3 regions of the Oceanobacillus sp. GQ8 genome follow, and region 3 is predicted to be linked to each of the others. Evidence: riboswitches for the same ligand, from Rfam matches in the RefSeq annotation. Region 3 holds a riboswitch; each other region holds the start of a gene.
What was found. A riboswitch is a leader RNA that binds a small molecule or an ion and turns the genes downstream of it on or off. The one in region 3 is predicted to bind thiamine pyrophosphate.

Region 1: it holds a riboswitch for thiamine pyrophosphate, as region 3 does, so the genes downstream of both, thiW (energy coupling factor transporter S component ThiW) here and AC6CHS_RS16160 (ABC transporter substrate-binding protein) in region 3, are expected to answer to the same signal.
Region 2: it holds a riboswitch for thiamine pyrophosphate, as region 3 does, so the genes downstream of both, thiT (energy-coupled thiamine transporter ThiT) here and AC6CHS_RS16160 (ABC transporter substrate-binding protein) in region 3, are expected to answer to the same signal.

The regions. Positions count from the first base shown of each region.
Region 1 is NZ_JCAXEV010000006.1:161,697-163,968, forward strand. It holds gene AC6CHS_RS17940 (zinc-dependent alcohol dehydrogenase) at 1-602, shown strand, start outside; TPP riboswitch at 678-791, shown strand; gene thiW (energy coupling factor transporter S component ThiW) at 888-1,382, shown strand; gene tenA (thiaminase II) at 1,468-2,154, shown strand; gene thiD (bifunctional hydroxymethylpyrimidine kinase/phosphomethylpyrimidine kinase) at 2,154-2,272, shown strand, end outside.
Region 2 is NZ_JCAXEV010000001.1:900,691-902,962, forward strand. It holds gene AC6CHS_RS04745 (YflT domain-containing protein) at 1-332, shown strand, start outside; gene thiT (energy-coupled thiamine transporter ThiT) at 474-1,046, opposite strand; TPP riboswitch at 1,145-1,245, opposite strand; gene AC6CHS_RS04755 (M3 family oligoendopeptidase) at 1,302-2,272, opposite strand, start outside.
Region 3 is NZ_JCAXEV010000005.1:183,144-185,415, reverse strand. It holds gene AC6CHS_RS16165 (thiamine-binding protein) at 1-6, opposite strand, end outside; gene AC6CHS_RS16160 (ABC transporter substrate-binding protein) at 26-1,021, opposite strand; TPP riboswitch at 1,133-1,242, opposite strand; gene nagZ (beta-N-acetylhexosaminidase) at 1,332-2,272, opposite strand, start outside.

The sequences.
Region 1 (2,272 bases), on a different contig from region 3:
GCGATACTGTTATCATTCTAGGTTCAGGCCCAGTTGGGTTGATGGCTCAAAAGTTTGCATGGCTAAAAGGAGCAAAACGCGTTATATCCGTTGACCAGATGGATTACCGACTTGACCATGCTGCTCAAACCAATAATGTAGAAACATTTAACTTTAAGGAGCATGAAAAAATTGGTGAACTGCTTCACGAAGAAACAAAAGGTGGAGCAGATGTAGTGATTGATTGCGTCGGAATGGACGGAACTGTGCCACCAAAAACAGAATTTGGTTCGGAAATGGATAACCAATTTGGAACAATCAGTCCGATCATAACAGCATCAAAAGCTGTACGAAAGTTTGGTACTGTCCAATTGACGGGTGTATATGGATCAGATGCCAATAGTTTCCCATTAGGTGATTTCTTTACCCGAAACGTCGCCCTGACGATGGGACAGGCTCCGATCATCCATATGATGCCAAAGCTTTATGATATGGTGGAGCAGAAAAAAGTTGATCCTACTGACCTTATTACACACAGAATGTCCTTAGATGAGGCGGATAAAGCATATGACATGTTTGACAAGAAGGAAGATGGAAGTATTAAAGTGATTTTCAAACCATAATACCCATGACAAATGCTAAATAGTTTGTTAGTCTATAAGTATCGGCATTGTTGCTGATCAATAATTTCATACGAAGAAGACTACTAGGGGGGCCCGATTATGGCGGGCTGAGAGGTTAGCACATGAGCTACCGACTCTTATGAACCTGATCTGGTTAATACCAGCGGAGGGAAGTAGTGGACGTACAAGTTACGTCTATCCTATTTCAAATTACCGAAGCCAGGTCCCCTTGTGACCTGGCTTTTTATTATTGCCATCAGGTTAGTCTAAAGAAAGGAGGTTATCGTGAAAAAGACACATATGATTACCACCATGGCAGTGTTTGTTGCCATTGGAACAGTTGGCTCCCAACTACTTTGGTTTCCTGCTGGCATTGCCAAAGCCTACCCAGTACAGCATGCAGTTAACGTCATTGCAGCAGTTTTACTAGGTCCTGGGCCAGCAGTTGGGATTGCTTTTATGATCGGATTAGTGCGGAACTTACTTGGTCTTGGAACATTGCTAGCATTTCCAGGAGGAATGATAGGTGCTCTTCTTGCAGGAATTCTGTATCAAAAGCTTGGTAAAAAGCGCTGGGCAACCGTTGGAGAAATGACTGGAACAGGAATTCTCGGTTCTTTGTGCGCCGTACCTATCTCAACTATTCTGCTAGGAAATCCTGTCGGAGCATTTTTCTTCATGCCATCCTTTCTCGTCAGCAGTGTTACAGGTGCCTTCATTGGTCTATTTATCGTTTCCCGTTTAAATCAGCGTTCAATTACTAGAATACAAGGCATTTAGTCTTTTCACCTCTAAAATCTAAGTAATTTGAGAAAAGGTTTAACGCCCAGTAAATGGTTATCTATATTATAAGGAGGCATTAACTATGAAATTCACAGAACAGTTAAGAAAAGAAAACGATGATCTTTTTCAGATGATTTTCGCGCATCCATTTGTCCAAGGAGTTGGAAAAGGTGAGATCTCAAAGGAAGCGCTCGCCCATTATATTAAAGCGGATTATGAATACTTGAACGCGTTTATGCAAATTTATGGAATTGCCCTCTCAAAGTCACAAGATCGGGAAGATATCGCTTATTTCTTCGATCAGATTAAATTTGTACTTCACGATGAAATTCATCCACATCGAAATTTCTGTGAGCATATTGGCGTAGAATATGAAGCATTACAAGGGCATTCACTTCCGCCTACTGCCGACCATTATATTAAACATATGATGTACCATGCTCAAATGGGTTCGTCTGGTGAGATTATCGGGGCTTTACTTCCCTGCCCATGGACATATCTAGAAATTGGCAAGAAATTAGTAGAACAATATCAACCTGATGAAAGTCATCCCTTTTACGATTGGATAACCTTTTATACTGGAGAAGAAATCGAGCACACAACGAATGAGTTACGCACTCGTCTAGATCGATTCGCTAACCAAAGTTCACTTGAAGAACAGGGAAAAATGAAAGAAGCCTTCCGGAAAAGTTGCCAGTTGGAGTTGAAATTTTGGGAGATGGCTTACACTTGTGAAGAATGGCCATCAGCTGAAAAGGGGAATCGCTAATGAAACACATACCTTGTGCGCTAACCATAGCCGGCACAGATCCAAGCGGGGGTGCTGGCATACAAGCTGATTTAAAAACCTTTCAGGAATTACAAACCTACGGGATGTCTGTTGTGAC
Region 2 (2,272 bases), on a different contig from region 3:
AATATACAAATGACGAAGTATTAAAAACAGATGTGAGTATTTTAAAAGACAAAGGGATTAACAAAGATGATGTTTATGTATTGTCCCACGATGATGATCGCACGAAACGAATTGCTGGAAGTGTAGATGCCAACACAATCGGCATAAAGGAAATGGATTTTGGGAACGCAGTCGGAAACTTATTTAATAGTAAAGGTGACGAGTTGCGCTCGAAACTTCAGGAAGTAGGTTTCTCTCAAGCAGAAGCTGAAAATTATGAAGAGGATATGGACGAAGGAAAAGTATTACTAATTGTAACAAATAATGAAAATGCAGCTAGCTACTTAATGTAGTCATATTACAAAGTTGCGTCTTAAGCCTAAAATAAACGAGCATGCCAACCGGATTATTGTTGGCATGCTCGTTTTGTATGTAGTAAAGAAGGTGGTCTCCCTTTAAAAGAGAGACACCCACATGTGAGCGGAAAAACTTTTTTAATTTGTATTCATTAATGTCCTTGGCTGTTTGTGAAATAAGAAAAAGACAAGTACAGCACTAAGCAGGAAAGCAGGCAGCATGTAAGAGCCATTATATAATAGGGAATACAACCATACTGGTTGCCCTTCTATTGCTGACTCAAAAAATGTAACTCCTGCAATATAATGTGCACCAAAGCGTAGGATTGATCCTAAAAACACTCCTGCCACTATATATCCCAAATACTTCTTGGTTTGACCTTTTTGAAGAGCCTGTTGAATTTTTTTAGAAAACACACCTGCAAAACCTAATACAGTAAATGCTACAGCATAATCAAAAAATCCTTGAAGTGGGTATAATACATAAGCAGTTCCTACGGCAATTTGTAACATGCCCCAAAGAAAACCTGCCAATAAGCCTCCCTTAACTCCCCAACGAAAAGCCACAATAAAAATAGGAATCATAGCAAAGGATATTGATCCTCCCTGGGCCCATATCTTAAATGATAAAAATGGAATAATATCCAACAAAAGTGCAAAGGCAGCAAATATGGCTACCTCAACTAAAAATAATGTGCGTTTTCTATTCATTTCTCTCTCCCCTTTTTAAAGCGAATTTTAAACAAACAAAAAAAGCAATGCCAAGGGGAAGACTTCCTGATGGGAATCCGCTCACATTGCTTTTATTCCATCAAAAAAGCCACCATCCCTACGTTAGTACTAACTAACAGGTTCAAAGGGTAAGAACATCACTGTTCACTCTCAGCCATTGGCTCCCCCTGTAGGCTTTTCAAACTATGCTTTTTTTATTAATTTCATTGTAACCCACATTCTGTAGGCTTACAACTATTGTGTAAGCTCGATAAATTCCTCAACATCCTTCACACATAATTGAATAGCTGCTTCCCAGAACTCAGGTTTCGTTAAGTCGACATTCATATGCTTCATGGCAAGATCCTCTACATTCATTCTACCAGTGTCACGTAGCAACGAAATGTATGCATCCTCAAATTTTCCCCCTTGTTCTTTGGCGGCCGCATAGATTCCAAGGCTGAATAAATATCCAAAGGTGTACGGGAAGTTATAGAATGGAACACCAGTAATATGGAAATGTAGTTTAGAAGACCAGAAATTAGGATCATATTCATCCAGTGCATCTTGATAAGCCTCCTTCTGGGCCTCTACCATGATCTCATTCAGGCGGTTAACCGACACAAGCCCTTCTTTTCTTTCTTCATAAAAACGGTTTTCAAAAATAAAACGCGCATGTATATTCATGAAGAATGCTACACTGCGTTGAATTTTATCTTCAAGCAGTCCGATTTTCTCCTCTTTATTTTGCGCATTTTTAACCGAAGCATCTGCTACAATCATTTCAGCGAATGTGGAAGCTGTCTCCGCAACATTCATAGCATAACGTTGATTTAACCCATTCACATCATTCATAACATGCTGGTGATAAGCATGGCCAAGTTCATGGGCCAAAGTAGCAATATTTGAAGACGTTCCAGAAAAGGTCATAAAGATTCTTGTTTGTTCACTATCAGGGAAGCTTGTACAAAACCCACCTGGTCGCTTTCCAGCACGGTCCTCTGCCTCAATCCACCGTTTGTCAAAGGCCATCTGAGCAAAGTCGGCCATTTTGGGACTGAATTTACCGAAATGGTCTACAATAAAGTTACTGGCCTCAGTATAACTCGACTTTTTCACAGTATTGGTTAACGGTGCTCCAATATCATACATGCTCATTTTTTCTAGCCCAAGAAGATCTGTTTTTTTCTCTAAATATTTAATAAAGTGCTTTTTATTATTTGAAA
Region 3 (2,272 bases):
TGCCATTATTCCTCACACTCCAATTCTATTTTTCTGGTAAAAATTCATTTGTATAGGCACTGCTCGCATCTAGTTCTTTTTCCAATAGTCCATTCTCATACATCCAATCTCCGTAATTCTGCCAAACCTTCTCGTCCTGCACTCCCCACTGGGAAGCATCCTCTTGATATTTCGGGGAGATCCATTCCTGACTTGCTTTTACCAATTCTGGGTCTATGTCAGGCACTGCCTCTATTAAAATATCAGCTGCTTTATCAGGGTTCTCGATTGCATACTCATATCCTTTCGCCACTGCCTTCATAAATGCTTGGATCGTTTCTGGATCGGATTCTATCAGACTTTCATTCGTGGTGATGACTGGCGTATAGTAATCTAGTTTGTCACTATAATCGGTTAAATATTGCATATTCAAATCAACATCGCGTAGCTCTGCTTCCACTCCAGTCCATCCATAATAGATCCAGGCAAAATCAACATCTCTTTCGACAGCCGTGAAAAAGTCGGTATTTCCCATGTTTATAATATTGACATCCTCTGCGCTGGCATCTTCCTGCTTCATCAATGAATCAATAACTGCCTTCTCGACAGGTGCACCCCAGCCGCCATATGTTTTTCCGGCGTAATCAGCAGGTGACGTAATTTCTTTATCCACAGGGGAAGCAAAGCCCGATGTATTATGCTGAATAATTGCAGCAAGTGAAACAATTGGGATGTCCTGGATACGTGCTTCGGTCACAGCTTCTTGTGCCCCTATCCCAAATTCCGCTTTTCCGGATGCCACCACCTGGTCTGCCCCTGATTCACCTGGCAAGGTGATCTCTACATCCAAACCTTCTTCTTCAAAATACCCTTCTGCTTGGGCAACATATAATCCTGTGTGGTTCGTATTCGGTGTCCAATCGAGCACCATTGTCACTTTCTTTAAACTGCTGTCCTCTTGATCATTTCCTGTTGCCTCTTGATTACAGCCTGCAATGATCAAGGTGAACAAGACAACCATACTAAGTAAAAGCTTTTTCATTCTTCCTTCCTCCTTTTTTGTTAAGACACATAATGCTGTTGTTTGGAGGAACATATTGTTTTCATGCACAAAAAAATGCGCTCAGGGCTCACCCAGGCGCATATATCGTCACATTCACTTCTATATGTTCCCTACGCTGGTTTAAGCCAGATCAGGTTCCAAGGGTCTATATCTTACGGATATGATCTCAACCAGCAACACTGGTCCCCCTACATCGAAACGTACTATTCAATTAACAACATTACACTATTACTCTGCCATAGATTGCTACAAAATACAAGTTAGGTCTAGATGAATTTTCCTTAGAATACTATTCATTTTCTTCAAGCTTATGAATTATTTCTTCGGATGACTGATTGATTTTATCCAGCTCTATATTGCTTGGAGAAGTAGTGGAAAGGTTGTATGTTTCTTTTAGGTGTAAAATTCTCTCCACACTCTCATCGATTCTTTCTTCCTTAATAGCTCCACTTTCCACAGCCTTGGTTAAACTATGAACAGCTTTCAATTTATTTTCATCACCATGGCATACTAAAACAATATCATTTCCCGCTTGAACCGCTTTTACGGTAGCATCACCTATGTCATAATTTTCTAGAATAGCCCCCATTGTCATATCATCGGTTATGGTTACTCCGTCAAATCCCAATTCACCTCTTAAAATAGTGGTCACCACATTTTTAGATAAGGAAGAGGGATATTCACTATCTATCTCAGGTAACAGTATATGTGCAACCATCGTCATATCAGCCTGGTAATCAATCGCTTTTTGGAATGGTACCAATTCCATTTCTCGGATGCTTTCCAAACTATTATGCACTACAGGTAACCCCAAGTGGGAATCCACATCTGTATCCCCGTGGCCAGGAAAATGTTTGATGACGGGAATGATGCCTTTTGATTGGATACCCTTCATCTCTTCAACGCCCATATCCGAAACAATCTCCTTGTTATCTCCAAAAGATCTCTTTCCGATAATAGGGTTCTCTGGGTTACTATTAATATCCATAACAGGGGCCATTGTTACATTAAACCCGAATGCGTTTACCCTTTCTCCAATCGCTTCCCCAACTTGGTATGCAAGCTCCGTATTATTAAGATCACCAATCTCTTTACTGTCTGGTAAATTTACTATTTTGGGAGGCATTCTTGATACAACCCCACCTTCTTCATCTACAGAAATAAAAAGAGGGATATCTTGAGAATCAGCGTTCAATTCCTTTAGTTCCCTGTTTAAATTTAATAATTGTT